DNA from 2 places in the Fictibacillus sp. Mic-4 genome. Region 2 is predicted to be linked to the other one. Evidence: a T-box and tRNA genes for the amino acid it is inferred to sense, from the RefSeq annotation. Region 2 holds a T-box; the other holds one or more tRNA genes.

Region 1 (16,244 bases), on a different contig from region 2:
ATCCTAATAACTCCCGGACCCGGTTGCGGTTGATCGGGAACCCTGTTGTCGATAGCGCCGCCGCACCTAGTGGCGAACGGTTCACGCATCTATAAGCAGACCATAATCGGTCAACATCCCTTGAGAGCACATCATGGATCGCAAGCAAATAGTGCCCTAACGTTGTCGGCTGGGCCGGCTGTGTATGCGTATAAGCCGTCATTACGGTATGCTTATGGCGGTTCGCTTGTTCCAATAATGCTTCTCCTACTTGCAAACTGCTTCCAATTAACTGCAAGATATGCTTTCGCAATACCATCCTATACATGGCCACACCCATATCGTTCCGGCTGCGGGCAATGTGAATTTTTCCTGCCAGGTCAGATCCGATTTCCTCGCTTATCTTCTGTTCCATCATAAAAAATAAATCCTCAAAATGCGGATCGTATTGCAAGCTGCGGTAATCCGTTTTTGATACGTTCTCAATTCCTTGCAGCATGACTTTCGCTTCGCTTTGCGGGATAATGTTTTGTTCGGTTAACATGACAACATGCGCCCGGTGGATTTTAAACATATCCGTAAACAAATAATCGCGTTGATCTTCAAAGACGTGGCGCAGCAAATGCTCAACATAGGATTTCCCTGGAAACACAGAGCCTTCTTGCTCGATAAACTCTTCTTTTTTCATTATGCCGGTTCGCCCCTCCCTATTTAAAGACTAAAGTGACCGCTCCGCTTTCACACCGAAAAATTTGTTGGATATAAACAGCACAATGGCAATTAAACTAATTTGAATCATTCCATACGCTGCAGCCTGGCCCATATTAAACATCCGAAGCTGGTTCATAATTTCGATTGATATCGGCCGGTTGTTTAATGTATAAAGCAGCACCGATGTCGGAAATTCGCCAACTGCTTCTACAAACGCGAGCAATGTCCCGGAAAGAACGCCCGGCAGGACGAGTGGCAGCACGATCCTTCGAAACGTATAAAACCACTTTGCGCCTAAATTTCTCGACGCTTCCTCCAACGAATCATCCAATTGTTCCAGCGCCGCATTTGTTGAACGGACAACAAGCGGGATATGGCGAATAAAGTAAGCCAGCGGCAAAATCCAAAACGTCCCTACTAGTATATGGCCGAACGTTAAGATCGATCGTTCATTGAATGCCAGAATAAGATTCATCCCGACAACGGTAGCCGGCAATGCCCATGGAAGCATGACCATACTATCAACCAGGTTTTTACCGATAAACTTGCGCTTCACTAGCACATAGGAAGTTATGACGCCAAATACCAGGTTTCCGAGTGTTGCAATAAATGCCAGCGTCAAACTGTGGCGCACGGGATCCCAAATAGCCGGGTCCTTAAATAGCAACATATAGTTTTCAAAATTAAAAACTGACGGATACGTTTGCCATGTCCACGTGCCGTCCGGAACGAGTGATAATACTAAAATCGTCGCATGAGGAAGCAGCAAAACAATAACCCCTATGACACCGATTGCGACCATCGTCCATTTGACAAACAGGTTCTTTACCTCGCTTCGGTGGGCACCGATTCCTTTCGCCTGCATCCGGTAATCTTTTCGATTTTGGTACCATCTCATAAATAATAAAAAGGAAATCGATACAATGGATAAAATGACGGATTGCGTAGCGGCCATCTCCATATTTCCGTTTATTTTTGAAAAATAAATTTGCAAACTTAAGACTCGAAATCCACCGGCGAGAAGAAACGGAGCGCTGAAGGACGCCATCGATGTCATAAATACGAGCAAGGATGCTCCTACTATCGCTGGTGTTAATAACGGCAAGGTGACTTTACGAAAAACCGTCAAGCGGCTTGCCCCTAAATTGAATGCGGCTTCTTCAAGCGACGGGTCAATATTTCGAATGGTAGAGGAGACGGTCATGTAAAAATAAACATACATCGTGTACGCATGGACGATTAAAATTCCGGATACGCCGCCGATTTTAAAAGGCACCTTTTCAAGTCCAAATAAATCCTTTATTGCATTTGGAATAAGACCTGACTCCCCGTATAAAAACATAAACGCCATCACGCCAACTAGTGAAGGAAGCACCATCGGCAAAATGGCAACACTTGAAAAAAAGCTGCGTCCCGGAAATTCATATTTATTAAAGATAAATGCCAGCGGAATGCCGATAAGGGCACTGCATAATACACTTAGCAGCGAAATATACACCGAGTTCCACAGCGCCTCTAAATTAGACAGGCTTTCCGGGCTAAAGAATGCCTTATAGTTGCCAACCCCTATGCTCCCTTTATAAAAAAAGCTTTCCCAAAGCGTCCGGATCGATGGATAAAGAACATAACCGACCAAAACAAGGACAACCGGAATAAGAAGGAACATCGTAAAACGCATCTCTTTATTTCTCATGGGCGCCCTCCCCCAATACATTCGGTATAATCCGCACATATTCTTCAGGGAATCGGATCCAGACAGACTCGCCCTTTTTCCGCTCACTCCAAAGGTGATTATTTAAAACAAGCGCCTGGATCGTTTTCTCTCCAACTTTAATAAATAGATGTTCCGCCGCACCCGTAAACTGAACCATCTCTATCGTTCCTTGAAAACAATTGGTTCCTTCTAATTCTTTTGTTGAAACTTCAACCGCTTCCGGGCGGATGGAGAGAGCGGAAGGGGTGTCTTTTATCGTATTCGAACGATCCTTTGGAATAACCATTTCCGTTGTTTCATCATTTTCTAACCGAACATAGATCTTTTCATCATCTTCCCTTGCCAATTGTATGGAAAGTAAATTCGTCTCACCGATAAACGAGGCGACAAAATCATTGGCTGGTTCATCATAAATTTGTTTCGGTGTCCCGACTTGCTGGCACTCGCCAGTGTTGAAAACAGCGATCCGGTCACTCATCGTTAAGGCTTCAACCTGGTCATGCGTCACATAGATGGTTGTAATGCGATATTCTCTCTGCAAACGGAGGATTTCCGCCCTCATTTCATCGCGAAGTCTGGCATCCAAATTACTGAGCGGTTCATCCAATAACAGGATGTCCGGTTCAATGACAAGGGCCCGAGCCAATGCAACACGCTGTTGTTGGCCCCCGCTTAACTGGCTGACTTGCCGATCGATCAATTGTTCAAGCCGCACTTTGCGCAACGCTTCCTCAACCCGCGTTATGACCTCGCTTTTTGCGCATTTTCTTACCTTTAAACCAAAGGCTACATTCTCAAAGACGGTCATATAGGGAAAAAGGGCATAGTTTTGGAAAACCATGCCCGTATTCCGCTTTTCGGGGGCAACGCGTGTCATGTCTTTATCCCCAAAATGAATCGTACCGATTGTAGGATAATAGAATCCGGCAATCATCCGAAGTGTTGTAGTCTTCCCACAACCACTCGGCCCTAAAAAGGTGAAAAATTCTCCCTCTTTAATTTCAAGGTTCAACTCTTTGACAGCACTGAATGTATTAAATTTTTTTGTAACGTGCTTTAGCGTAATGGATGACATCGTCCTTGCCCCCTATGCTTACTCTTTCTTCTCTTTTTCCTTGCTCTTAATGTTCGTATCCCAATACTCCATCCACTCATTCGTTTTCTTCTCAAACACGTTCCAGTCAATTTTCATCGGTTTAATTTCCGTATCCTCAATCCACTTCGGAAGACCATTGATGTCATTGCGCGTTGGGATCCGGTAATACTTTTCGGCTAGAATTTTGTTCGCTTCTTGCGAGTTGACAAATTCATAAAATTCCTTCGCCGCTTTCGGGTGCTTCGCTCCTTTCACAAGCGCAATTCCTTCCGTTAATACAGGCGTTCCGCTTTCCGGAATGACAAATTCAAACGGGTATTTCTTCTGTTCTTTTAGCATGACAACATCTGGCATATCCCAAACCGTAATGCTTCCTTCTCCTTTTGCAATTTTGTTGTACATGATTTCAGGATTTGCAGCGTATTCCTTTGTGCTGCTATCCAGCTTCTTTAGCCAGTCATAGCCTTTTTTCGGATCTTGCGTGTCTTTATAGTCGCGATAAATCATCGCGGCGAATATCGTTTGCATCGTTCCCGAGGCGAGAGGATAGCGGATAATAATGTTGTTTTTCCATTTTGGGTCCAATAAATCGTCCCAATCTTTTGGGGCTTCTTCCTTCTTTACAAGCTTGGAATTGTACATAATGACTTCAGGTGTTTGGCTCGTTCCTGACCAGTACCAATCTTTGTCATGGAATTCATCTGCCAGCGCTTTCGAATAGCTCGGCTTGTATTTTTCAAGCAGCCCCTGGTCTTTTGCTTGATTAAAAAGAACAGAAGGCGCTCCCCACCAAAGATCCGCTTGAGGGTTGTTTTTTTCTGAGCGGACGCGGTCGAAAACTTCTTGTGATCCTAAGTCCAGCCATTCGACGTCCACATTGTATTTTGCTTCAAACTTTTTCTCAAACTCTTGCAAAATATCTTTTCCGTGCGGTGAATAAATGACGACTTTCTCTTCTAAGCCTTTCTTATTCCCATTGGATCCGCCACCCGCCTTTTCACTGCTTCCCGCCATGCAGCCCGTCAATAGCAAGGAAAAGCCTAGCATTAGCGCAGATAAACCTATCCCTTTTTTCCCTATCATTTTTTAACCCCTCCTTGTCTTTTACTCTCCGTTATAATCCATTAAATTGGTAAAGAGTCGATAGCCTCCCGGGACCTGGTTTTGGATTTGCCGGTACCAGACGAGGCTTGAATAAATGTATGTCCCTTTTCCGTAATGGGCGAGTAAAATGCCGCCATCGAACGGCTTTTCATTCGGGTCTGCCATACGCACCAATGGCTCAAATTGATCGGACCATTCACTAGGATAATAGAGTCCCCTTTCTTGAATCCAGTTGTCCCAATCTTTGTCCGTTATTTTGTTTGGCGTGTTAAAGAGTGCATGCTCTGGCTTCAATACCGTTACGTTTGCCTGCTCGTCGGTTACCCGCCATTGAATGGACGGACTCCCGATAACGAGTTTATATGGCGCTGTGGAGTCTGCGTCCCAATGATCTTCCGGTTTATTGTATTGAACGACAAGATGCCCCCCGTTTTTGACATAGTCTAGCAGTTTTTGATTATTGGCAAGCAAATCTTCCCTTGAAAGATAAGCGCGAATGCCGAGGACAATCGTGTCAAATTGCGAAAGGTCTGTCGTTTCCAATTGCCCTTCTGTCAAGCTTGCTATATTCATCCCAACTCTTCGCAACTCATCCGCGACATTGTCAAATCCGCTTTCAACATAGCCAATTTTCAAATTCTTATTGAAAGCGAGCGGGAATGAAACGCCTTTTGTTTTTGCATCATATAGATAATAGAATGTGCCAATATGATCGTAGTGAATGACTTGAACGGCCGTATTGACCATTCGCTGATGAACAACGGCAAACGGATCGAAAGTGAAGTTCCCTTCCTTTACGTCTTTAGGCGGCTTCACTGTAAACGTGACTGTTTTTTCTTCGTTTTGCTTAGTAAACGAAACTGGGACGGCACTTGGCGTTACCTTCCAATTTCTTGGCACCTTTAATGAGAGGACAGAATGCAACGGCCCTTTTTGGTAATTTTTCGCTTTAACGCTAACTTCCATTTTTTCTTTCACGTCAGCTGTATTGACAACAAGACTTTCGGGATCAGACTGGAGGCTAACTTCCGGCAGAACCGTTACCGTTTGTTTCGGCTCAAATTGATGGGTTGTTTTCGTCCGTTTCACGTCATACGTCACTTTTGAGTGGATGACCGGCGGATCATACGGCTGGTAATAGGATGCGTTTTTCGGAACATGAACGGTGAAGTGAATGACAGCCCTTTCCCCGGGTTTTACCGTTTTCGCTTGATCTTTTCTCGTTACTTTCCATTGCTCAGGGACCGAAAGATTAACATTGACATGCTGGAGCGCCTTTTTCCCGTTGTTCGAAATCGCAACTTTCACTTTCGTCGATCCGTTTCTAACGAGTGTTGGATTTTCTACGTCTGTTTCAACTTTTACTTTTGAAGCGACTTCACTTAGTTTAGTTAACTGCTGTTCCTTAATTGATAAGCGGAAAAGCAAGTCTTCCTTTGTCGTTTTATCCATGTTGCTTGCCTTTACCATCTTCGCCACTTGCCGTTCATGCTGCAAGACATCATAGGTTAAATCAGCGATTTTGTCATCGTTCGGATAAAGGCTAATCAATTGTTCCAATTCATTTTGCAATTTCTTTAATTCTGTTGAAATCTTCGGTTCATTTGAAACGTTAGCGGCATATTCTTTAAAATCATATGGAATCGAATCAAACATGCTGCTTTCCTTTACCGGAATACCCGTCACGGATTTCGCAAGGTTTAAATGAATCGTTCGAGGCTCGGCAGGGATTTTCTTCCCCATCCCCTGGCTTTTATGTAAGAATCGAGATTCTTCGCCGAGCTGCGGGTAAGTCATGCCATAAATGTCATCGTACATCCCGATTTCAAAAGAGGTCGTGGCACTGCTATCTGACGCAGGCAAGTATAACTTTTTAATTTGCCATGGACTCAGGCCCTCTTTTAGTTGTTCCGGGAAAACCTTAGGGTCAGCCGCGTCTTTGAATGCCCGGAGCGTCAAAACATTAACTGTTCGATGATGTCCGTGTTCAGTATTCACATTTAAAAACGACGGCATGATAATATCCGGCCGGTATGTGCGAATAATGCGGATCAATCGCTCATACGCGACATCTTCCCCCCATTTAGATAACGTCTCTTCGACCGACTTTGAAAAGCCAAAATCATAAATTTCGTCGTCAGGATTCTGGCTTAAATGAAAAACTTGAACGCTAGTAATTTTGGCTGCTTCCATCAATTCCCTTGAGCGAATAATTCCAAGGGCGTTTCCCAGTTCGTTCCCAATTTCGTTTTGTCCGCCTTCTCCCCGGTTTGCAAGCAGGCTTGCCGTTCGGACACCGCGGCCTCTTGATAAATAGGCGAGCATGTCACTTCGTTCATCGTCCGGATGCGCACCCGTATTCATAAAACTTACGATCGTGTCCAGCGGTTTCAGTGCCCCCCATAGTTCTACAGGCTTTTGGTCTTTTTCCTTTCCGTTTGCTTGAATAGGGACCATAAGTGAAACCAATAATAAAAAGCTGGCTAAACAAGAGAACCATTTTTTCCGCATTCGACAGACTCCTTTCAACTAAGAGTTTTCAAGACGCATTCCCTTTCCCTTAAAACTAATGAAACGGCTCCAAGCACGCCAATTTCCGAACCGAATGCTGACCTTTTCACTTCTGTCGGAACTGAGGCAAATTGCGAAATGATTTCTTCCAATCTTGGCAAATACCAATCGGCGCTTTTGGATATCCCACCCCCCAGAATAATCACCTCTGGATTTATAATTGAAATCACATTGGCGATGGCAAAGCCAATATGATCAATTACCTCTTCGATAATTTTTAAAGCTATAGGATCATCTGATTTCGCATAATCAAAAACATCTTTTGCGGTTATGAGCGCCTTCTCTTGCAACGGGTGATTCGATTGTTTCTTCAACGCTTGACTCGCCTTGTTGGCGATCCCCGCCCCTCCAGCATGGCGGTCCAAGAAGCCATACCCGCTATAAATTGGATCATCCTTTTGCTTTGCCTGATGAATATCTGTGACGAAGTAGCCAATTTCTCCAGCCGCCCAGGAAGACCCTCGATAAAGATTTCCTTCTAAAATCATGCCGCAGCCAATTCCAGTCCCTATTGAAATTAATACGACATTCGACATTCCTTTCGCTGCTCCTAACCATTGTTCTCCTAAAACGGCGACGTTGACATCGTTATCGATAAAAACCGGCCAGGGGAATATTTTTTCTGCCTCATGTTTCAGTGGGTGCATTTTCCATCTTAAGCTCGGCGCATCAATCACAATGCCGTCTTTTACATTTGTCATCCCGGGAACGCCGATGCCTATCCCGAGAACTTTTTTTTCATCAATATTCAGTTCAGCCAGCATTTGTTTGGCTACCATATTCACTTTGTGAAGGATCCCGCATTGAACTTCTTCTTGTGTGTGAAATAATGTTGTGGCCAGCAAATTCCCCGATAAGTCACTAATGGCCGCCAATGTTTTTGTTCCGCCGATATCCACTCCGATAACAAAACGAGCTTGATGGTTAAACATGATCTGAATCGGCCTCCTCCCCCCCTGGGCTCCTGCAGTTCCAGCCCCAATTTCTTTAATCCATTCTTCCTGCAAAAGCTCCTCTACTATAGAAGAAACAGTAGGCTTGCTTATTTTGAGCTTTTCTGCGATTTCTGACCGGGATAGAGGCGAATCGTCTTGTATGCATTGCAAGATCAGACGCTTATTTTTTTCTTTCATAGTAAAAGGAGTTCCTTTTTCAAACACACTCATCTCTCATCTCCTTAATCAAACGTAAAAAGTCCCTCAACTCGTTTCATCCGTTATAGTTTCAGGCGACCGTTATTCGATCCTTCAACAAATACTCCCGAAGGTTAGTTTGTTACCTTTACTAACTTAATCGAGTCCATCATACTATTTATTTCCAGAATGAAAAAGACCTAATTTTAGAAATTTTCAAAATCAGGTCTTTCTCTCTAGTTACGGGACTAATGGATTAAAAACCGCACAAGATGATCCTCATGCGGTTTCCGTTCATTTTATATCAATGGTTCTTTTCCCTATCCTTTTTCTTATTAACGACTGAGCCGAAAGACTTATCTCTAAAACGATCGTATAAGAAGAGAATTCTGAACCCCCCTGAAAACTTAATTTGTTCCGAAAGTCTGTAATAGATTTTCCATCTAGAATAGGGCACTATCCAATATGTTCTATTGATTGCGCGGGATTGAAAATGATTCGATTCTGCCGAAATTAAGTTTTGGAGGAGGTAGAATGGCAAAACAACGCATACCATGGTTTGATAATATGAAAGGGATTTTAATCTTTCTAATGGTATTTGGACATTTAATTGAAACGTATCGTGACAGTTATTTCTCGGCTCATTATTTATATAACGTGATCTATTCCTTTCACATGCCCTTATTTATTTTAATAAGCGGATATTTTTTTCGCCCCAACCGAATTGACCGAATCGTGCAAGTACTATCCGTTTTTGTCATTTGGCAACTAATCAATGGCGTGTTTCAGAAATTAATCAATGATAATGAAATCGTAAGCTTTTCATCAGATAGCCGAATCATGGATATTTTTGATCCGTATTGGGCGATGTGGTTTTTATTAGGGATTGCCGTTTGGAGCGCGATCACACCTTACGTATTGCGACTTCGTTATCCTTTGCTTTTTGCGTTAGGATTAGCGATCTGGATTAGCTATGTAGATGATGTAACAAAATGGTTTTCGTTACGTAAATTAATTAACTTTTATCCTTATTTCTTAATTGGCTACTATTTAGCGAATAAAAACATCGTAATGTCTCTTAAAAAGAGAGCGCATTCATGGAAACAGCCGTTTCGCTGGGGTGCCATTGCCATTGTGCTCGCCTATTTCGGTTCGGCCCTGTTCTTAACAAAAAAAGGCGGCTTTACGGAGCTATTATTTATGAGCAAATCCTACGATTATTTCGACTGGTCCTTTCTCAAAGGCGGAACGATCCAGCTTATTCTTTATGGAGCTATAACCATTTTATCTATTGCATTAATGCTATTAGTGCCGCAAGAAAAGAAGCTCGCTTTCTTTAATAAGCTAGGTGTGTATTCGCTTTTCATTTATATGATTCATACGAATATTGTCCGTTTATTCCGCAAATTTGAAACCGAATTATTAACCCTTCATATAGCTCTGGCATTAGTGATTTGCTTGCTATTTGCTGCAGCAATTTGTTGGCTAGTCACACGACAACCTGTTCTCAACTTCTTTAAACCTTTAATACAGCCAAAAATGCGCTGGTCATTAAAGCAAGTTAACGACCATTCAAAGCAAAAAGAAGTCGCTTCTTGAAACAACTGCACCCCAACTTTATCAATGAGGGGTGCAGTTGTTATTTTGTATGCTATACCACTTCTAAATTTTACATTCAAAAGTCTAATTACTTAATTCAAGAAAAAAGTAATAGAAAATCTTTTCAAATGGAACGTCCTATTATATAATATTTAATGCACTGTATTTTGAATTGACAAATGAAAAAATAAGGCTCCGTAGCTCAGTGGATAGAGCGTCGGTTTCCTAAACCGTGCGTCGGAGGTTCGAGTCCTCTCGGGGCCGCCATACATACAAAATTAACTCTACATTACAACAATCAATTAACTGTAGGTATGAACACGTCACTTTTTCAATTTCAAAATAATAGGATCATGTATTCTGGCACCGTAGCAAGTAGCCCTCCAGCCGTTATAGACTGAAGGGTTTTTATTATTTCTTTACAATTTGGAAAGAAAGTGCAACAAATGAACGAGGCTCGCGCATTATGAACAAACGTTTTACAACACCTTGAACATCAAATGAGCAGGCCGAGTTTTGAAACGTGGTTAAAACATACAACCGTAAAAGAGAGGAACGGTGACAGCTTAATCGTTTTAGCCCGCAATGAATTCAGCAAGGATTGGCTCGAAGCAAGGTATTCCTCTTTCAAACTGGAATCACGGCTTAGCTGGGGAATCACAACGGACATTCAACCGCCCGATGAAGACTTACAATATAAATTAATCGATTTTTACTGTAAAAGAGAGGGAATTAGTTTGCCAGAGAAATTAATTGAACACTATAATCGACAGTCTTTCAAAAACGTGTCCGAATTGTTTTCAACATTAAAAAATGCGGCCACCCATGAAGAATTAACAAATCAATGGCCCGCTATTGAAGAAGAACATCCTGACGTTTCAATAAAAAGCAAGTTTTACGAGAATGATCAATCTATTGAAAATCAACATGAGTTGATGTCGAAGAATGAGGATCCTTTTTCCGATAGTTTCGATGATAAAATTGAGTCTTCTTTACACGATATCCCTGAAACGAGCCATGAAATGAATTTAATGTACGAAAAACAAATTGCAGCCTTGAACGAAAAAATGAGTACATTAATGAACAAACTTGAAAAACTCGAAACAGAAGTCAACATATTAAAGGAACATAAGTAGTAAAACTTATGTTCCTCGTTTTTTTATCGAGATAATTCGTTTAGCTGGTCAAAAAAGCCAGGGTAAGATACGCGAACGGCATCGCTGTTGTTGATGGTCATTTCGCCAGTTGCGATGCATGACGCAATTCCGAGCATCATACCGATCCGGTGATCGCCGTGGCTATCGACAGAACTTGCCGCTAAACGGGTTTTCCCGTGAATGATCATGCCATCCTCTGTTGCTTCAATGTTAGCGCCAAGTTTCTTCAGTTCATTGACGACCGTGTCAATCCGGTTCGTTTCCTTTACTTTTAGCTCGGCAGCGTCTTTAATGACCGTTGTCCCTTCCGCCTGTGTCGCCATAAGGGCGATAATTGGAATTTCATCGATTAATCGCGGAATGAGTTCTCCACCAATTTCAATGCCTTTTAGAGAAGATGTTTTAATATGAAGATCCGCAAATGGTTCAATCGCTTCGTTTTGTGCATTTTCAATCGAAAGATCCGCTCCCATCAGCTGCAAAACATCAATGATGCCCGTGCGGGTAGGATTCATTCCGACTTTTTGAATCGTCAGCTCGCTTTCCGGAACGATCGCCCCGGCTGCCAAAAAGAAAGCGGCAGAAGATATGTCGCCGGGAACCTCAATGTTCGTTCCTTTCAGCTTCTGCTTTCCTTCGATGGAAACCGTCAATCCATCGACCTGGACATTGACGCCAAACGCCTGAAGCATTCGTTCGGTATGATCCCTTGATTTATGCGGCTCGGAAACGGAAGTCACACCTTCCGCCCCTAATCCGGCAAGCAAGATAGCGGATTTCACCTGGCCGCTCGCGACCGGAGATGTATATTGGATGCCTTTCGTATTTCCGCCGCGAATGCTGAGCGGTGTGAAATTGCCTTCTGCACGGCCATCGATCGCCACCCCCATTTCAGTAAGCGGAACCGTCACCCGCTTCATCGGCCGCTTCGCAATCGATTTGTCACCGATAATGCAAGAATGGAACCGCGTATTCGCCAGGGCACCTAACATTAGCCGGATCGTTGTTCCTGAATTGCCGACATCGAGCACTTCTTGAGGCTCTTTTAACCCTTCAATTCCATTGCCGTCAATTTCGACATAATCGTCTTCTTGATGAATATTGACTCCAAGTTTTCTGAAACAATCAATTGTACTCAGGCAGTCATCGCCCGGCAAAAATCCGGTCACTTTTGTTTTCCCCTCGGCGATAGCGCCAAACATGACGGAACGGTGGGAAATGGATTTATCGCCTGGAACTTTCATTATACCTTTTAATCGTTGAACATGAGATAATTTCATATTGTTTTGTCCCCCCTCCTACATCGTGATGTATGACTCATAGTTATTTTCTTCTAAACAAGCTTTAGCTTTCGCCCGATCATCTGCCGTTTGAAAACTGATCCTCAACACTCCTAACACATCTTCCCTCGCTTCGATGATCCGTATGTTCGTAATGCTGATTCGCTCAATGGCGAGCAATGTCGTAACATGCGAGATGACTCCCACCCGATCGGGCACATCGACATATAAGTCGTAAAACGATCGGATCGCACCTTTGGAACCGGACGGCAACGAATCACGAAACGCTTTTGCACCGGCGAAATAGTTAAACAGCTCCTCACTGTCTCCTTTTTCAACAAGGTGGCGAACTTCTTCCATTTCCATCATCCATTCATTTAATAAGGAAAGAAGTGTTTTTCGGTTTTGCTTAACGATATCCCTCCACATGTGCGGACTGCTTGAGGCGATTCTCGTGATATCGCGGAATCCACCGGCGGCAAGGCCGCTCACAAGCTCATTTTCATTCGCATGGCTCTCCACCTGGCGGACAAGGCTAGCAGCAACAATGTGAGGAAAGTGGCTGACGATGCCTGTCAGTAAATCATGCTCGCTGGCGTCAAGAGTGAGAAAGTTTCCTTTCGTCCCTTTCAGCCATTCTTTTAATTCCTCTACCTTTTCCTTTTTCGTCTCCGGATGTACCGTCAACATGTAATAGGCGTTTTCAAACAAATGCGCTTTAGCGCTACCTACTCCTGTTTTATGGGATCCCGCCATCGGGTGGCCACCGATAAACGCAATGCCCTTTTTGATAAGAGGCTCTGCCCTTCTCATAATTTTTTCTTTTGTGCTGCCCACATCCGTAATGATGACATTCTCTTTCAATTCCCAATGAAAGAATTGATCGATGAATTTCTCCGCTTCCTCTACGGGAACAGCCAGAATGATCAAATCTGCCTGCTCCGCTTCTGCTTGTAAGCTTTCGGCGCATTCATCAATGACATGCATCGCTTTTGCGAGCTTGCAGTGGTCCCTCTTCACATCAAAGCCGATAATCGTTACTTCTTCATGTTCTTTTTTAATCGAAAGGGCAACCGAACCGCCGATTAAACCCACTCCTATCAGTAATACGCGTTTCTCCACTCCGATTGTCTCCTCTTATCTCTATCCAAATTTGATCGCGTCTTAACAGGCGAGCTATTTAAGATTTAAGCCTGAACGGTAATCAATTCTTTCAACGCCTCTAACACGCCATCATTTTCTTCTTTCGTTCCAACGGTAATGCGTACGCCTCCTTTTTGCGGGCGAACGATATATCCTTTTTGCTGAAGAAGCTGGAACACTTCCATCGGGTCTTTGCCCGGATCCATAAAGATGAAATTACATTGCGAAGAATAATATGGAAGTTGATGCGTTTCGCAAAACGTATAATACTGCTGCAAACCTTTCCGATTTTCCTCTACACAATATTCGATAAACGCTTGATCATCAAGCGCCGCCATGGCAGCTATTTGCGCAAACGTTGAAGTATTAAATGGCAGCCTTGCCACATCCAGCTTTTGCATGAACGACGCATGTCCGATCGTATAACCGATACGGAATGCGGCAAGACCATAGGCTTTTGAAAATGTGCGCATGATCAACAAGTTTTCATAATCATTTAAAAGGGGAATCGACTCCGGATAGTCCTGCGCTACCGCATATTCATAATAAGCTTCATCTAAAACGACGAGCGTTTCTTTCGGGACGTGCTCTAAAAAGTGTTTCAGTTCCGTTTCATTAACATAGGTGCCTGTCGGGTTATTCGGATTGCAAATCCAAACGATAGCAGTTTGCTCATCCACTTGCGCAAGCATCGCCTCTAAATCGTGACAGCCGTTTTTCAGCGGCACTTCACGAATTTCTGCCTGTTCGATTACGGCATGATGCTTATATTGCGGAAACGTTTGTTTAGCCATGACAACATTTGTATCAGGCGAAAGCAATGACCGGCTGATGATTTGAATCATTTCATCCAATCCGGCGCTGAAAATAATCTGTCCCGGTTCGACACCTACATGCCTGGCGAGCTTTTCACGAAGCTGAAAAGCTGCTCCATCCGGATAAAGCGCGTAATCGGTAAAGTCGTTTAATGCTTCACGCACTTTTGGCGAACAACCGTATGGATTTTCATTTGACGCTAATTTGGCGATTTTCGTCAAGCCAAACTCTCTTTTCACCTCATCGATCGATTTTCCCGGTTGATAGGCTTTCAATGATAACAACTGTTTTTTCACTTTCATAAAACTACACCTCCGCGATGAATTCATTTAATAATGGAAGAATGAGATCATCTGACACTTTTACAACTTCTAAATGACCTACTTCTTTCATTAATACCATGCGAATGTTGCCGTATCCTGCTTTTTTATCTTTTTTCATGTTTTGTAATAAATTTTTCGCATTCAAATTTGGAGGCAAATGCGGAAATCCGTAAGAATTAAACCACTTTTTCATTTCTTCATATTGTAAATCTTTTTCATAGACAATTTCACTTAATCGTGTCGCAAATAACATTCCGATTGCGACCGCATCGCCATGTGATACGTTTCCGTAGCCCAATTCCGTTTCGATTGCGTGGCCTAACGTATGGCCGAAATTTAGATGCGCCCGGATGCCGTGCTCTTTTTCATCTTGCAAAACGACATTCGCTTTGACGGCGATCGCCCGCTTTAAGGCGTAAACAAGTTTTTCGCCACGCAAATCTTTTACGGATTTAATCTCGCTCTTAAGCCATTCATAAAGCTCAGGATCGCCTATAAAGGAATGTTTGATCATTTCAGCAAAACCTGAACGCCATTCTTCTTCAGGCAATGACTCTAAAAACGGAAGATGATAAATGACCGCCTCAGGCTGATGGAACGCGCCGATCATGTTTTTTCCAAGCGGATGGTTTACCGCCACTTTCCCGCCTACCGCACTATCATGAGCCAATAGCGTCGTAGGAATTTGAATGAAGCGGATGCCCCGCATAAACGTCGCTGCGACAAATCCGGCCAAATCTCCGATCATTCCGCCGCCAAGGGCGAGAATCAATGAATGACGGTCAAGTCCGGATTCCAAAGCATACGTCTGGCAATCATAATAGTTTTCAAACGACTTGGACGATTCGCCGCTCGGGATGACCTTCGTAAACACCTTATGATGATGGCCTGCCGCTTGTTTGACCGTGTCGAGGTAAAGATCGGCGACCGCTTGCTCGGAAATAATAAGAATGTTCGAGACATCAGGAGTCAAATCAGCGAGGAGTGAGCCTAACCCTTTAATCGCGTCATTTCCTAAATAAAGCGGATATTCTTTTGACTTCGTTTTAATGGCCATGGTTTCCATTAAAATTCCCTCGATCGCTTCTTATGGTTTTCAATATTTTCTTTTATACAATCGATTCGATCTTTGCCAAATTGATCGACAAGCGCTTTGGCAAGCTCCCAGGCAACAACCGCTTCTGCAACGACGCTTGCGGCAGGCACTGCACAGCTGTCAGAGCGTTCAATGCTTGCTTTAAACGGTTCTTTCGTATCGATATCGACGCTTTGAAGCGGCTTATAGAGCGTTGGGATCGGCTTCATCACCCCGCGAACGACGATCGGCATGCCTGTTGTCATCCCGCCTTCAAATCCGCCGGCATTGTTCGTTCTTCTCGTATATCCGTTCTCGGCATCCCATAAAATCTCATCATGGACGAGGCTTCCCGGCTTATGCGCAGCATCAAAACCAATTCCGATTTCAACACCCTTAAAGGCATTAATGCTGACGATAGCGGCGGCCAGTTTCGCATCAAGCTTTTCGTCATAATGAACATAGCTTCCGACTCCGACCGGCATGCCTTCAACAACCACTTCAACAATCCCGCCGATCGAATCGCCGTTTTCTTTTGCGTCA
Region 2 (16,994 bases):
ATAACGATTATTGACAGCCGCGAAAAAGCTCCGCTCGGGGCAAAGCCTGACATGTTTCTCGATAAAAATGGAAAGGTTATCCCATTTCCCGTCCGATCGACTGACGGAAAAGCTGTTGGCGTTCCTGGAACGCTGAAAGGATTAGTCAAAGCCCATGAAAAATGGGGCACTGTTCCATTTAAAAAACTTATAGACCCATCCATCCGAATGGCTGAAAAAGGAGTAAAAGTGAACTGGGTGTTGGCAGATGCGATCAAAGAAAATGAGGACAAGCTTTCCAAAACAGCTGCAAAAGAGATTTTTCTGCCAAACGGAAAGCCATTAAAAGAAGGGGATGTGCTCGTCCAAAAAGACCTTGCCAAAACCTTCAAGCTTATCCGAAAAAATGGCCAACACGCATTTTATAATGGTGAGATCGCAAAGGCCATTTCCTCTGTTGTCCAAAAAAATAATGGCAGCATGACAAAGAAAGACTTAAAAAATTATGATGTCACCATTGATCAACCGATTAAAGGAACATATCGCGGGTACGAAATCGCTTCGATGCCGCCGCCAAGTTCAGGAGGAGTTACGCTTCTTCAGATTCTTAGCATCCTTGAAGGATATGATTTGAATCAGTACGGTGTCCGATCTCCGGAAAAGTACCATTTATTGACTGAAGCAATGCACCTTGCATATGCCGATAGGGGGGCTTATGTCGGAGATCCGAAATTTGTCGATGTCCCGACAAAAGGAATGCTGAATCCAGACTATATTAATGAGCGAAGAAGCCAAATTCAATTCGAAAAAGCAAACAGCGACATTAAACCCGGCGATCCATGGAAGTTCCAGGAAGGAAACGGCGGCCAACCAATCGTCAAACAGCCGGATGACAAAAAAATTGGCCAAACTACTCATTTTACCGTAGCTGACAAATGGGGAAATCTAGTTTCTTATACGACGACGATTGAACAAGAGTTTGGAACGGGTATTATGGTTCCTGGCTATGGATTCCTTTTAAATAATGAACTGACGGACTTTGACGCGGTTCCAGGTGGGGCAAATGAAGTTCAACCGAATAAACGGCCGATGAGCAGCATGAGCCCGACGATCATTTTTAAGGATGGAAAACCGGTGATGACAGTTGGCTCACCGGGAGGAAGCACGATTATCGCATCGGTTGTCCAAACCATCATCAATTCTATTGATTATCATATGAACTTAAAAGATGCAATTGAGGAACCGAGAATTTTCAGCCCTTCCTATCCGACCATAAACTGGGAGGAAGGAATACCGCAAGCAGCCCGGAACCGGCTGGAAGAATGGGGACATAAATGGAACAGCAAGCCTCAGCCTATTGGAAATGTTCAAAGTATGCAAATTTTCCGCAAACCTGATTTTTATCTAGGGGCAGCCGACTCTACGAGACAAGGAAAGGCAATAGGATTATTCCGTTAAAGTATAAGAATGAAGGCTGCTAAGAAGCAGCCTTCATTCTTATCTGTAAGTTTTCTTCGTTTTAACAATGATGAAATAGATAATCGCGATGAACAAAATCAAGAGAATTCCGTCGATGGCAAAGCGATGGACGTATTCGTCGACAATCATCCATCTTTTTCCTAATTCTCTGCCAAGTGTCACAAAAGTAACGCACCATATCATAATTCCTGCATAGGCGAGAGTGACATATTTCTTAAATGACATCGATGAAATTCCCGCCAGATAAGCCGTAATATGCCGGATACCCGGAATAAAATAACCGAACACAATTAACAACGTTCCGTATTTTTGAAATAAGCCCTGGGTTTTTAATAGCTTGTCCTCGGTAATTCGCAGTTTTGGCCCGAATTTTGTAATTAAAGGCAATCCGAACCTCCTCCCGATCCAGTAGCTAATTGTAATCCCTGTTAATGCACCAATCGACGAAATAAAAATGGTTAAAAAATACGACATCATATTCTTATAAACGAGATAGCCAGCAAAAGTCATTAACGCTTCGTCAGGTATGGGAAGTCCAAGAATACCTAATGCAAGCGCAAGGAATATTCCGATATATTCGAATTGCTGGATAAAATGCAATATATTTTGTTCCATGAACACACCAACTTCTATAGTTGTCAAAAAAATGAGAGAACTTTCTCAAAAACCTATTGATTCTTAACGTACCTTTCTCTATCATAGTAATAAGATGCTGCTATTTCAATGAAAAATAAAATTAAAATCAATATCGATGAAAAAGAGAGTAGCTTTTTGGATTTGTTTTTAGCGAATCGGGGAAGGTGGAAGCCCGGTACAAGCCTTAAAGTGAAACGGACTTTTGAGATGCTTGCTTGAACATTATAGTAGTAGAGCATGCCGGGACATCCCGTTATCATATGTAAGCCGGTTTCAAATATTGGAACAACAAGAGTGGTACCGCGGGTAAATTCATCTCGTCTCTTTCTGAGGCGGGATTTTTTTAGGTTAAGGAGGAAAATATTAATGTATAAGGAAAAATTTGAAAACGCACTATCAACTGTTATTGGAGAGTCGATCAATGAAAAAGACATCCTAAATATGATAGAAAAACCGAAAAATCAAGAGCTCGGCGATTTTGCATTTCCTTGCTTTCCGTTGGCGAAAACTATGAAAAAGTCTCCGCAGGCCATTGCAAGTCACATTGCCGGTCAAATCAACGATCCGCTTTTTGAAAAAGTGGAAGCGGCAGGCGGGTATGTGAACGTATTTCTGAATAAACAATTGGTCATGACTGAGACGATCCAGGAGGTATTGCGCAAAGAAAACGCATTTGGAAACCAAACCTTCGGCGAAGGGCAAACGATTACAATCGATCTTTCCTCGCCGAACATCGCGAAGCCATTTTCAATGGGGCATTTACGTTCTACCGTCATCGGCAACGCCATCTCCAACATTTCTAAAAAATGCGGATATCAAGTAGTCGGCATTAACCATCTAGGAGACTGGGGAACGCAATTCGGGAAATTGATGGTCGCCTATAAAAAATGGGGAGACGAGGAAACGGTAAAAGCGAACCCGATTAAAGAATTAACGAAGCTCTATGTAAGGTTCCATGAAGAAATGGAATTAAATCCATCGTTAGTGGATGAAGGAAGAGAGTGGTTTAAAAAATTAGAAAACAAAGATGAAGAAGCAACTGCATTATGGAAGTGGTTCCGCGAAGAATCGTTGAAGGAATTCTCTAAAACGTATGATCTTCTTGGAATTTCATTTGATTCGTATAATGGCGAAGCTTTTTATAACGACAAAATGGAACCCGTCGTCGAAGAGCTAATGGCGAAAAATCTATTGGAGGAATCAGATGGAGCGTTAGTTGTTCGGTTAGAGGAGGAGAATTTGCCTCCGTGTTTAATTAAAAAATCGGATGGAACGACACTGTACGCGACACGTGATTTAGCGGCAGCCATTTACCGAAAGAACCATTATCAATTTGCAAAATCACTATATGTTGTCGGTAGAGAGCAGTCGCTCCACTTTGCGCAGCTGAAAGCCGTTTTGCAAAAAATGGGTTATGAATGGGCAAAAAATATTGAGCATATTCCTTTTGGCATGATTCTTAAAAACGGCAAGAAAATGTCAACGCGTAAAGGGAAGATTGTTTTATTGGATGAAGTGTTAAAAGAGGCGATCCGTTTAGCAGAAAAAAATATCGAAGAAAAGAATCCATCCCTTGCGAATAAGGAGGCGACTGCCCATCAAGTTGGTGTCGGAGCTGTCATTTTCCATGATTTGAAAAATGAACGAATCAATGATGTCGAGTTTTCGTTGGAACATATGTTGAAATTTGAAGGGGAAACAGGCCCTTATCTTCAATATACACATGCAAGGGCGTGCACGTTGCTGAAAAAAGGAGAGTTTTCAAAGCCGGAAACCGGATTAACCATCCAGGATGAGGCCGGATGGCCGATCGTGACTTTAATACGCGAATTTCCGGATGTAATTCAAAAAGCGTTCGAACAATTCAACCCTTCATTGATCGCCAAACATTTAATCAACCTTGCCCAGAGCTTTAACAAATATTATGGAACGGTAAGAATTTTGGAAAATAACTCATTAAAAGAAGAGCGACTGGCTCTCGTATATGCAACGACAGTCGTGCTCCAAGAAGGATTAAGGCTACTAGGCATCAACGCGCCTGAAGAAATGTAACTAAAAAGATTTCAATAATAAAATTATGTAAACTAAAATATAAATTTCCGAACAAAATTGCCATTGCAACTTTGTTCGGAAAAATATAAAAAACTTTCGTGTGAATGTTGAGAATTTTGCTAAAATACATTATAATAATTCCATCATGCTTCAGTATTGCATTTTAGTCAAAATAGTACGGATATTCATAATGGAATGTTTTTTTAAATAAATATTGAAACAACGTTTTGTAATAAGCAACGTTATGGGAAGGGGGAAACTTCTGTTGGATTAAAGTTTTTTTAATCAAGGCATCATTTTTATTTTATAAAAATTAGTTTCAGTTTTTTTAATTATTTTTAGAAACGGAGTTTTGTGATAAGCAACACTAAAAAAACGATTTAAAATTACACAGAAATATAAGGGCAAGATCTCATCTTAGTTTAAGTGCAATACTGGTGATAGGTTACGAATGTTGTTGCGACTTATGTTTTGGGTTCAATCAATTTTAGGAGGCTAATGATGAAAACAAATAATACGAACAATGTAACCGCTGTCTTTGATGAAAAACTGGCTCTACCAAAATTGCTGCCGCTGGGGCTTCAACACCTTCTGACAATGGTAGGATCATTTATGGTTCCAGTCATAGTAGGTAGTGCTATCGGACTTGATTCAAAAAGCCTTGCCTATTTAGTTTCTGCCATTTTTCTTACGAGTGGATTGGCTATCTTAATTCAAGTAATTGGAATCGGAAAAGGAGTTGGCTCAAAACTTCCGTTAGTGATGGGGTCATCTTTCATTACGCTTGGTCCGATGATCGTTATCGGAAAACAGTATGGTTTGCCTGCGCTTTTCGGTTCGGTAATCGGATCCGGAATATTTATTTTAATTTTATCATTTTTCCTTAATAAGATTCTCGTATTTTTTCCAAAAGTCGTCACAGGATCATTTATTACGATAATGGGTATAACACTTGCTCCTGTGGCGTTTAAAGACTTTGCAGACGGAGAGGGTTCTCCGAATTATGGTTCATCTACTAATCTGTTAATCGGAACAATTGTTTTAGCATTAGTTATCTTGCTTCATAAGTTCTGTAAGGGGTTTTTAAAAACAATGTCTATCCTTATTGGAGTAATGGTAGGAACAATTTTGTCATTCGTTACTGGAATGATCAACTTCAGTCCGGTTTTTGAAGCAAAATGGTTGCAGGTTGTCTCTCCGTTCCATTTTGGGATGCCAGAGTTTAATGTAAGCGCCATTATGACAATGTCGATATTCTGTTTAATTAATTTAATTCAATGTGTCGGTGCGTATTCGGTGTTAGATGAAGTATGCGGAACGGCCACATCAGACAAAACGGCCATTAATGGATTAAGGGGCCAGGCAGTCGGTCAAATCATATCGGGGATATTTAACTCTGTACCTCATGCATATTTAAATGAAAACATTGGTGTAATGTCACTAAGCGGAGTAAAAAGCCGGTTCGTTCCTATAACTACTGGATGTATACTTATCGTTTTGAGTTTTCTGCCGAAATTTTCGGCTATGATCACGATCATCCCTGCTTGTGTTCGCGGGGGAGCAATGCTTGCCATATTTGGAATGGTTATTTCTGCAGGAATATCCATTCTTTCAAAGGTGAACTATTCAGGAAACCATAACACTTTAATTGTAGGGACAAGCATCGCAGTAGGAGTAGGGTCTAATTTTCAACCAGAAGTATTTAAACAAATGCCGTGGATCGTAAAAATATTATTTGAAAATGGAATGTTCTCAGCATGTCTTGTTGCCGTACTGTTAAATATATGTTTGAATTTTCATACTTTTTCAGGAGCCTTCTTCAGTCAATCAAGGAAGAACCAACTAGAAACCGAAGCCTCCTAGGTTGGTGTCACCTATTAAAATGGTTTTAAAAAAAGAAAGCGATTTCGCATCACTGAAATCGCCTTCTTTTTTTATGTATTGAAATTTACAGAAAGCTATGATAAGATAACGGATAGTCATCGTTTTTTTAAAGATAAAAATCATATTTACCCAATTAATACTATAACACAAACTTTTGCCTGAGTCAACTGTTATAATCATTTTTTTTTAAAAGGGAGAGATGTTATGAGTAAGGCTGGACAGGAATGGAAAAAAGAACAACAAAGAGTCGATCTTGTAACTGATAAAATTGATAAAGAGATTCAACTATTAGACCGTGATGTTTCGGATGTGAAATCTACTATCGTAACCATTCGCAAAAATTTCTGGAACGATGTGACCGTCAATTTCGATAATCCAACGGAAACATTAGAAACTTACACAAGCATTAAACAACAAACGGAAATGCTTGCAGAACGGGAGCGCAGATTCGGCCATGCAAATGATCAACTTAAGCTATTGAAGCGGCTGAAGCAATCTCCGTATTTCGGGCGTATTGATTTTAAAGAGGAGAATGAGTCGCGCGAAGAACAAATCTATCTTGGCATCGGTTCGTTTTATGACGAAGCTACTGAACAGTTCCTTATCTACGATTGGCGTGCCCCGATCTCAAGCCTTTATTATGATTACTCCGTCGGGCAAGTAGAATATGAAACACCTGGCGGCCATGTTACAGGGACGATGAACCTAAAACGTCAATTTATCATTAAGAGCGGCCAAATTGAAAGCATGTTTGATACGAGTGTAACGATCGGTGATGAATTATTGCAAGAAGTTCTAGGAAAACATTCTGATTCAAGTATGAAAAACATTGTCGCCACTATTCAAAAAGAGCAAAACCAAATCATACGGAATGAAAAAAGCCGCCTTTTGATCGTTCAGGGCGCGGCGGGAAGCGGCAAAACTTCGGCGGCGCTGCAGCGGGTTGCCTACTTGTTATACCGGTATCGCGACACGATTACAGCTGATAATATTGTTCTATTTTCACCGAACGAAATGTTCAACAGTTATGTATCAACTGTTCTTCCTGAGCTTGGAGAGGAGAACATGCAGCAAACCACTTTTCAAGAGTATTTACGCTTTCGGGTTGGGAAAACCTTTCAACTGGAGGATCCTTTCACTCAAATGGAATATACGCTCACTCCTTTAAACGAACCTGACTATATGGTTCGGCTTGAAGGGATAAAATATAAAGCGTCACTTGACTTTATGCATGTTATTGACCGATATATCGAGGCTCTCCAAAAAGAAAAAATGATCTTTAAAGACATTACGTTTCGGGACCGGATTCTTATTCCGGCAGCATCGATTCAGGAAAAATTTTACGAACTCGATTTAAAGCTACCTATACCCAATCGGCTGGAAATCGTTACAAAACAGCTGTTGAAAGAGCTAACAGAACTCGCGCGGCATGAAAGGAAAATGCCCTGGGTAGAAGAGGAAATACAGCTTCTTGAAAGGGAAGATTACTTGGAAGCCTTTCAGAAACTGCAAAGCAAGAAACAGTATACGGAAAATTCGTTCGATGATTTTGAACGTGAACAAAACTTTCTTGCCAAAATGGTTGTCGGGCGGGCTTTTAAACGGTTGCGCTCGAGTGTGAAAAAACTCGGATTTGTTGATATTCCTTCCATCTATAAACAACTGTTCACGATGGGTAAAACCTTCCTTTGCGATTACATCCCTGAGTATTGGGAGGAAATTTGCTTACAAACGATCAGAAATTTAAATCGTAGCCAGCTAAGTTATGAGGATGCGACACCATATTTGTACTTAAAAGAGAAAATTGAAGGCTTTCATACGAACAACTCCGTTCGCCACGTTTTCATTGACGAAGCGCAGGACTACTCTCCATTCCAATTCGCATTTATTAAACATCTCTTTCCGAGAAGCAAGATGACTGTTCTTGGCGATGTCAATCAGTCTATACATGCCCATTCAAATGGCGGAGGGTTTGCTGCTTTAGTAGAATTGTTCGGAAAAGAGCAGACGGAAACAATTGTATTGAACCGGAGCTATCGCTCAACGAAGCCGATCGTGGAGTTCACGCGAAGAATGATCGATGGTGGGCAACGGATCGATCCATTTAATAGGGAAGGAAGCAAACCGACCGTAGCGAAAGCAGAAAATGCGAAAGACTTAACGGAAAAGATAAGAAAACGGATTGCTGAGTTGAAAGAAGCGGGACACCAAACAATTGCGATCATTTGCAAAACCGCCTCCGAAAGTAAGGAAGCCTTCGCTTCATTAAAGGGTGAGGCATCGTTGCGTTTAATTAGCAAAGAGACGACCTCTTTTGAAACCGGTACGGTTGTCGTTCCAGCTTATCTTGCAAAAGGCGTTGAATTCGATGCCGTCATCATTTACAATGCCACAAAAGGACAATATGGAAAAGAAAGTGAGAGAAAGCTATTTTATACAGCGTGTACGAGGGCCATGCATGAATTGCATATTTTTTTCACTGGTGAATTGACCCCGTTCATTTCCGGAATTTCTCCAGAAACGTATGTTTTTGAACGTTAATGAGGGTCGATCTGTCCGTCTCTTTGTCTTTCTATTTTTTTAATATAAAATAGAAGAGACTAACTTATATCAGGAGATTAAAATGACGGAAAAACTATTTTATAAAGATGCCTATTTGAAAACATTCACTTCATCTGTTATTGAACAAGATGTAGATGAAAACGGACATCGCTATGTTGTTTTAGAAAAGACCGCATTTTATCCGACCGGTGGCGGGCAACCGTGTGACATAGGAGCTATTAACGGCGTCCGGGTCAACAATGTTGAAGAAATCGATGGGGAAATCCGCCACTACGTAGAAAACAAGATCGAGCCACTAAATGAAATCATTGGCGAAATAGACTGGGAGAGAAGGTTTGACCATATGCAGCAACATGCCGGTCAACATCTACTTTCTGCCGCTTTTGATGAATTATTCGGGATGAAGACGATCGCGTTTCACCTCGGTAAGGAATTCGTCACCATTGATTTGGACGTTCATGAACTGTTGCCTGAGACGTCTTTCGAAGCCGAAATGCTCGCGAATAAAATCGTCTTTGAAAACCGTTCGATTAACACCCGCTGGATTGACAGGAAGGAGATTGCTAAATTCCCGTTAAGAAAGCCCCCTTCAGTTAATGATAACATCCGGCTTGTCATCATTGACGACTTCGACTATAACGCTTGCGGGGGAACGCATCCAAAACAAACGGGTGAGGTTGGTCCCGTCAAAATTATTAAATGGGAACGCCATAAACAGCATACCCGACTATATTTTGTTTGCGGGATGCGGGCAGTAAATGTCATGCATGAAAAGCAAATGATTTTGCATGAGGCGTGCAAGGTGCTTACGTGTGGTGAACAAGATGTAGTGTCCCAACTCCATCGGTTGCTAGGTACGAATAATGAACTAGAGAAATCGCTGAAAGAAGCGACGACGCAGCTTATGCGATTTGAAGCTGAAAAATTAATCGAACAAAGTCTTTCTCGAAATCATATAAAGTTCATAACCTCTTCTTTTGGTGGAAGGGAAATGAAGGAGCTTCAGACGCTAGCCAACCAAATTGTTGAATTAGACGATTCGGCACTCGTCCTTTTTGTTACAACAACCGGAGAGCGAATGCAATTGATTGGCGCCCGCGGGAAAAATGTTAAAATTAATATGAACGAAATCGTGAAGCAGGCCCTCAATAAAATTGAAGGCAAAGGCGGCGGAAGCATGAAAATTGCTCAAGGTGGCGGAAAAGCGTTACTCTCAAATAAGGAAATGCTTCAATACCTTTTGGAGTTAGCCGAGGGAAAAATAATTTCAATTTCGAAGTAAAATTTAAAAAATAGCGTACATTTACCAGCCATTTTTGGTATGATAGATTACAAAAATAATTCGAGAGGAATGGAGAAACCAACGATGCAAACACTCGCCAAAAAGTTGAATGAAACAATTGAGCAAGAAAATCCCCATGTTTATGCAATGCTTTCGGATTTAGGGAAAAAAATCTATTTTCCGAAAGAAGGGATTTTAAGCCAGTCGGCTGAAGCGAAAGCGAAAGCGACAAAATATAACGCAACGATCGGCATCGCCCTTGAAAATAACGAGCCGATGCACTTAAAAGTGTTTCAAGATACGTTGTCTTCTTATTCGCCAAAAGACATTTATGAATATGCCCCGCCGGCAGGAAAGCCCGGGTTGAGAACGGCATGGCGCAAAAAAATGATCGAGGAAAATCCTTCGCTTGAAGGCAAGAAGTTTGGCACTCCAATTGCAACGAATGCCCTTACCCACGGGCTTAGCGTGGTCGCTGACCTTTTTGCGGATAGCGGTGATAGCCTCATCATCCCGGATAAAAACTGGGAAAACTATGAACTGACATTCGGCATTCGCAGAGGGGCCAACATTGTTGAATACCCTCTCTATAACGAAGAAAACAAATTTAATGCTGAAGGTCTCCGTCAGGCCATTTTAGCGCAAAAAGATAAAGGGAAAGCGATTGTTATATTGAATTTCCCGAACAATCCAACAGGGTATACGCCAGGTGTGGAGGAGGGAAGGCAAATCGTTTCCGCTATTAAAGATGGAGCCGAGGCAGGAATTAACATTGTCGCGGTAACAGATGATGCCTATTTTAGCCTTTTCTTTGAAGATACGCTTCACGAATCCCTTTTTGGCGCTTTAAGTGACTTGCACCCTCGCGTATTGGCCATAAAAGTGGACGGTGCAACAAAGGAAGAGTATATTTGGGGATTTCGCGTCGGCTTCATTACATTTGCCGGACAAAGCGATGCATTATTAAATGCATTGGAACAGAAAGCGACAGGGATGATCCGTGCGACGATCTCAAGCGGTCCGCATCCTTCACAAACGTTCGTCTTGCGTGCGCTGCAGTCGCCTGAATTCAATGATCAAAAACAAGAAAAGTTCAACATTATGAAGGGAAGGGCAAACGCCGTCAAGCGCTTGCTCGACAGCGGTAAATTTGATGATGCATGGGACTATTATCCTTTTAATTCAGGCTATTTCATGTGCCTCAAGTTAAAGACGGTCGATGCCGAGTCACTCAGGGTTCATTTGCTTGAAAAGTACGGAGTAGGAACGATTGCCCTTGGCGAAACGGATCTACGTGTCGCCTTCTCCTGCATCGAAGAAGAAGACATTGAGGAATTGTTTAACACCATTTACCTTGGAGTTAAGGACATTGAAAAATAAACATAGAAAAAGATTGCCCGGGAGGCAATCTTTTTCTAATTATCCGGGATACTATTACGTGTGAGCATTCCTAACGATTTGTAAGTGACTTAAGTGGTATAATGAACAATGAAGTAAATAAAGAAGTACATAAGCGAATAAAGGGGGTTCTTACATGAAGCCAATTGTAAAACAAGAAGTGCAGGACGTACTTGACAAATTGGTCAATAAAAATCTTTATATACATCTTGAAACGACAAATGGTGCGTATGCGTCTTTCCACAATGAAAAGAATTTAACCGTCGGGGCATATATTCGAAACAGTGTCGTTCGGTTTTCAAGAGGCAGCATTGTCGGCAATGGTCCGTACCGCGTCGGGCTGAAAATGGAACATGGCTGGATTTACGCAGAAGGATTGACCGATTGGGAACTGGATGAACAGAATAGATTGCTGCTTGCTGGCCATGACGGAGAAGGAAGGCTAACAGTTGCCTTGCAATTAAGTGACCAACCATTTTAAGCGAATGAAGGAGGAAATGAATATGGAACGCCACGTATTAGTCGTATTGCCGCACCCGGATGACGAAGCGTTTGGTTCAGCTGGAACGATTGCTCAATTCACCCAAAAAGGGGTTCCTGTCACCTATGCGTGCGCAACCCTGGGTGAAATGGGCAGAAATATGGGGAAGCCGTTTTTTGCTAACCGTGAAACGCTGCCTGCGATCCGAAAAAAAGAATTAGAAGAAGCATGCAAAATATTAGGAATAAAAGATTTACGCCGTTTAGGCTTTCGCGATAAAACGTTAGAATTTGAAGATGTGGAAGTCGTTGCTGACAGCATTTTTGAAATTATACAGGAGCTTAACCCTTCATTGATTATTACTCATTACCCCGGCCACGGTGTGCATCCTGATCATGATGCTTGTGGGCTCGCAACAATCACGGCGGTCGGACGTCTGCCGGAGAATGAAAGACCGACATTATATTGCCATGCGATTACGAAAAACCGGCTGACAGCGCTCGGTAATCCGGACGTCGTCAATGATGTCAGTGATGTTGTTGATATCAAAATCGCAGCGATTAAAGCCCATCGTTCGCAAACAGAAGGAATGATTTCAAGCTGGGAGAATGGAACACCTCAGGAACCCGATATTATGAAATGGGTTTCTCAAGAAATGTTTTGGCATTATAAATGGTAATCCGTTTATCAACTTTGAGAAAAAGCAAGGTCATTCCGCTTTTTCTCTTTTCAAAATTGAGAATGAAGTAGATGTTATCCCCCGAAATCAACTGTTTTTCCGTTGGCATGTTTTTTGCAATTGGTATGAAACTAGAAATTTCATGCGAATTGCAGAGATGAATAGGGGGATTTTTTTTATGAATACAACTGTAAAACGGAAATGGAATATGGACACAACGATCATCCATGCAGCTCAAGAGCCTTGCCGGAATACAAGGGCCGTCGCCTCGCCGATCGTGCCGGCTGTCGCTTATGCTTTTGGAAGCACGGACGAAGCGTGCGCTGTTGTTTCCGGTGAAGATCAAGGTGTATATTACGGCCGCTATGGAAATCCGACAACGAAAACGGTTGAGGAGAAAGTAGCGCTACTGGAAAATGGCGAAGCAGCGCTTGGGGTATCGAGCGGTATGGCGGCTATTTCAACGGCTTTGCTTGCCTTTTTAAAAAACGGTGATCATGCTCTCGTTACAAAAGATGTATATGGCGGAACGCATAAATTCACAACATCACTTGCGCCCCGGTTCGGTATTTCGATTGATTTTGTCGATTGTACGGATCTTGCGAAAGTGGAAAGAGCGATTCAGCCGAACACAAAAGTATTATATATTGAAACGCCGTCCAATCCGTGCCTGACGGTGTTGGACATTCAAGCCTTGTCTGATCTGGCCCATCGCTATCAGTTAACGGTAATTGTAGACAATACGTTCATGTCGCCGTACTTGCAAAAGCCGCTGGATTTCGGCGCCGATGTTGTCGTTCATAGCGCGACAAAATATTTAAACGGCCATGGAGACGTCCTTGCAGGCTTTATCGTCGGTAAATTTGATGATATTGAATTCATGAGAAAACATGTCATGGGAGATTTAGGCCAGCATTTAAATGCGTGGGATTCGTTTCTAATCCTTCGCGGTTTGAAAACGCTGGGGCTTCGTGTCCGCCAGCATTGCCGGAGCGCTTTAAAAGTCGCACAGTTCCTTGAAAACCATCCGGCGATTGAACACGTTTATTATCCGGGCTTACCATCTCATCCGCAACATGATCTCGCGAAACGGCAAATGAAAGATTTTGGTGGAATTGTATCGTTTATCGTTAAAGGCGGATATGAAGCGGCATGTACAGTTATTAATTCATTGCAGCTTGCGATGATCTCTTTTAGCCTTGGTGACCCGGAAACGCTTGTGCAGCATCCTGCATCTATGACCCATTCGTCTATCCCTGAAGAAGAGCGCGTGCATTTTGGAATTTGCGGCGGATTGATTCGCCTGTCTACCGGATTGGAAGATACGGAGGATATTATTGACGATTTACGAATGTCTTTATCTGCGTTAGACTTTTAATAATGAGTCATTTTTAAAAGGGTAACGGCAGGTGATAAGATGTCAAGCATTGCTAAAATACAGGATTTCGCCCAGGAATGTGCGGATAATATAGCGAAAATCGCAGGACTTGATGTTTCAATCATTGATGAAAACAATATTCGCATTAGTGGGACTGGTTTCCATCGCCAGCTTATTGGAAAGCGTGTGCCCAGCGGCTCTTTTTTTGAAACGATTTTAAAAACCGGAAAGCCGGGCATGATTTTTGACAGGAGAGAAAATGGAGATAAGTGCAGCAACTGCATATTCAATGAACAGTGCACAGAGCTTGCGACGATCGGCTTTCCAATTTATAAAAACGGAAGATCAATAGGGGTAATCGGGTTTATTGGTTTTACACCGACACAACGAAAAATGATCGTGGAACATTCAAGCAGCTTGTCCAACTTTTTGCAAAACATTAGTTCGTTGTTGGAAAATAAATTAATGCTGCAAGAGATCAACGAGCCTGAAGATTGCCTCGTGCATGAAGCGGAAAATTATAAAAAGCCGTATACTTTCGATTCCATTATAGGCACGAATGAAAAATTGCTCGCGATAATCAAAAAAGCTAAGAAAATAGCGGATAGTCCTTCAACCGTTCTTATACGCGGAGAAAATGGAACGGGAAAAGAAATGCTTGCACAGGCGATCCATTATAATGGCAAGCGGGCGAAACAGCCGTTCATTTCAGTTAACTGTGGAGCGATTCCTGAACAATTAATTGAAAGTGAATTGTTCGGCTATGAAGGGGGAGCCTTTACCGGGGCGAACCGCAACGGGAAACCGGGGAAATTCGAATTGGCGGGTAGCGGAACGATTTTCCTCGATGAAATCGGTGATCTTCCTCTATCGGTCCAGCCGAAGCTTTTGCGGGTCTTGCAAGAGAAATGTTTCGAGAAGGTTGGAGGAAATCAATTGCTCCCGGTTCATGCAAGAGTGATGGCCGCGACTAATAAAAATCTGGAGAAAATGGTAAAAGAAGGGCGTTTTCGCGAAGATTTATACTATCGGATTAACGTTCTTCCGTTTACAATGATTCCGCTTCGGGAACGATTGAACGACATTCCGATGCTTCTTTCACATTTTATCAATAAATATAGCATCCTTTTAAATCGACAAGTACCGGAAATCAACGTTTGGCTAGAACAATGGCTAATGAATTATGACTGGCCAGGAAATATCAGGCAGTTAGAAAATGTAGTTGAATATATGATCAATATGAATGAGTCCGGATTGCTTGATTTTGACGATTTGCCGGATGATATGCAGTTAGAGGCAGAAAAATATTGCAACAGGGAAAGGGGCACAACGAGTTTAACAGAACTCCTTTCTCAATATGAACGAAACATACTGGTTAAGTTCGTGCCGAAAAACGCTGCAAGTATTGAGAAGGCCGAAGCCGCCAAAAAGCTAAATATAAGTTTAGCAACGCTTTACCGCAAATTGGAAAAATATGAACTTCAATAAAATAACGGTTAGCCTATAAAAAATTGGCTAACCGTTATTTTATATTCAGAATAATAAAAATACAACCAAAACTATAAAGATACTATATAATACAAATGTAAGCACTTTCGATAATTTGTCACAAATTTCAACAAGAATTGCAAAAGGGGGAGTACGAATGGAGATCGGAGTATTTATATCCATTGGAATCTATATGGCTGGTATGCTCTTAATTGGCTATTTTGCATACCGCAGAACGAGTAACTTGACGGATTATATGCTCGGCGGACGGGGGCTCGGGCCGGCAGTTACTGCATTAAGTGCAGGAGCTTCGGACATGAGCGGCTGGCTGTTGATGGGATTGCCTGGCGCGATGTATGCCCAGGGGTTAAGTGCAGGCTGGATCGTTGTCGGACTTTGTACGGGTGCTTACTTAAACTGGCTCTTTGTCGCGCCAAGATTACGTACGTATTCAGAAGTGGCAAACAACTCCATAACAATACCTGATTATTTTGACAATCGTTTTAAAGACGGGTCGAAGATTTTACGGGTGACTTCAGCATTAGTCATTTTTGTATTTTTTACATTTTACACGTCATCCGGAATGGTATCCGGCGGGGAACTATTCAAAACCGCATTTGGACTAGATTACAGATGGGGCATTTGGATTACAGCAAGTGTCGTCATTTTATACACGTTATTTGGCGGCTTCCTTGCCGTTAGTTGGACAGACTTCGTTCAAGGAACGATCATGTTTATCGCCTTAATATTAGTGCCGGTCGTTACGATCCTGCATGTTGGCGGTATTTCGACAACGTTCCATGAAATTCACTCCATTGATCCGAAACTGCTAGATGCCTTTAGAGGGACAAGCGTTATTGGCATTATTTCGTTGCTTGCATGGGGGCTCGGCTATTTCGGCCAGCCGCATATTATCGTCCGCTTTATGGCGATTAAATCAACGAAAGAAATTAAAAGCGCACGCCGGATCGGGATGGGCTGGATGATCTTCTCGATCGTAGGAGCGATGTTTACCGGCCTTATCGGCATTGCCTATTTTAATATGAAACACGGAAAGTTGAATAATCCGGAAACCGTATTTATTCAATTATCGGATATTTTGTTCCATCCGCTCATTACGGGATTTTTACTTGCGGCGATTTTAGCGGCGGTTATGAGTACGATTTCTTCACAATTGTTAGTGACTTCAAGCGCGTTGACGGAAGACTTTTACAAAGCGTTTATCCGTAAATCTGCATCCGATAAAGAGCTTGTCCTTGTTGGAAGATTGGCTGTTTTAGGCGTCTCGCTTATCGCGCTTCTCCTTGCTTTAAATCCAAATAAAACGATCCTTAGCCTTGTAGGGTATGCGTGGGCAGGATTTGGAGGAGCGTTTGGACCGGTTGTGCTTCTAAGCCTTTACTGGAGGCGCATGACAAAATGGGGAGCCCTTGCCGGAATGGTTGTCGGTGCCGTTACTGTTATCGTCTGGGATCAATTTAAAGCGCTTGATGCGATTTATGAAATTATCCCGGGATTCATCGCTTGTGCTATTGCGATTTTTATCGTGAGCTTATTGACTGCAAAACCATCGGATGAGATTGAAAAAGAATTCGATGATACTGTTCAAAAAACTGCATAAAAATACACGAAGCCTTTTTGCCCTTGCAAAGAGGCTTCTTTTTTGAGTAAGCACTCTTTTTTTGTCATTAGACCT

Evidence for each region. A T-box is a leader RNA that pairs with one kind of tRNA and senses whether it is charged. The one in region 2 lies ahead of argS (arginine--tRNA ligase), so its partner is inferred to be a tRNA-Arg.
Region 1: it has a tRNA-Arg gene. The T-box ahead of argS (arginine--tRNA ligase) is inferred to sense a tRNA for this amino acid. The anticodon was not compared.

What each region holds. Positions count from the first base shown of each region.
Region 1 is NZ_JBBHZM010000033.1:1,737-17,980, forward strand. Features, by position in the region: gene argH (argininosuccinate lyase) at 1-667, opposite strand, end outside; gene WD019_RS17225 (ABC transporter permease) at 698-2,383, opposite strand; gene WD019_RS17230 (ABC transporter ATP-binding protein) at 2,373-3,479, opposite strand; gene WD019_RS17235 (extracellular solute-binding protein) at 3,498-4,583, opposite strand; gene WD019_RS17240 (NEW3 domain-containing protein) at 4,605-7,115, opposite strand; gene WD019_RS17245 (ROK family transcriptional regulator) at 7,130-8,341, opposite strand; gene WD019_RS17250 (acyltransferase family protein) at 8,843-9,907, shown strand; tRNA gene WD019_RS17255 (tRNA-Arg) at 10,099-10,174, shown strand; partial or broken gene WD019_RS17260 (DnaA N-terminal domain-containing protein) at 10,393-11,043, shown strand; gene aroA (3-phosphoshikimate 1-carboxyvinyltransferase) at 11,067-12,344, opposite strand; gene WD019_RS17270 (prephenate dehydrogenase) at 12,363-13,466, opposite strand; gene hisC (histidinol-phosphate transaminase) at 13,532-14,605, opposite strand; gene aroB (3-dehydroquinate synthase) at 14,610-15,692, opposite strand; gene aroC (chorismate synthase) at 15,692-16,244, opposite strand, start outside.
Region 2 is NZ_JBBHZM010000010.1:13,757-30,750, reverse strand. Features, by position in the region: gene ggt (gamma-glutamyltransferase) at 1-1,437, shown strand, start outside; gene WD019_RS08940 (DedA family protein) at 1,477-2,073, opposite strand; T-box leader at 2,201-2,422, shown strand; gene argS (arginine--tRNA ligase) at 2,461-4,146, shown strand; gene WD019_RS08930 (nucleobase:cation symporter-2 family protein) at 4,645-6,009, shown strand; gene helD (RNA polymerase recycling motor HelD) at 6,235-8,571, shown strand; gene WD019_RS08920 (alanyl-tRNA editing protein) at 8,621-9,874, shown strand; gene WD019_RS08915 (aminotransferase class I/II-fold pyridoxal phosphate-dependent enzyme) at 9,959-11,254, shown strand; gene WD019_RS08910 (YojF family protein) at 11,409-11,753, shown strand; gene bshB2 (bacillithiol biosynthesis deacetylase BshB2) at 11,776-12,432, shown strand; gene WD019_RS08900 (trans-sulfuration enzyme family protein) at 12,611-13,810, shown strand; gene WD019_RS08895 (sigma-54 interaction domain-containing protein) at 13,850-15,298, shown strand; gene putP (sodium/proline symporter PutP) at 15,456-16,919, shown strand.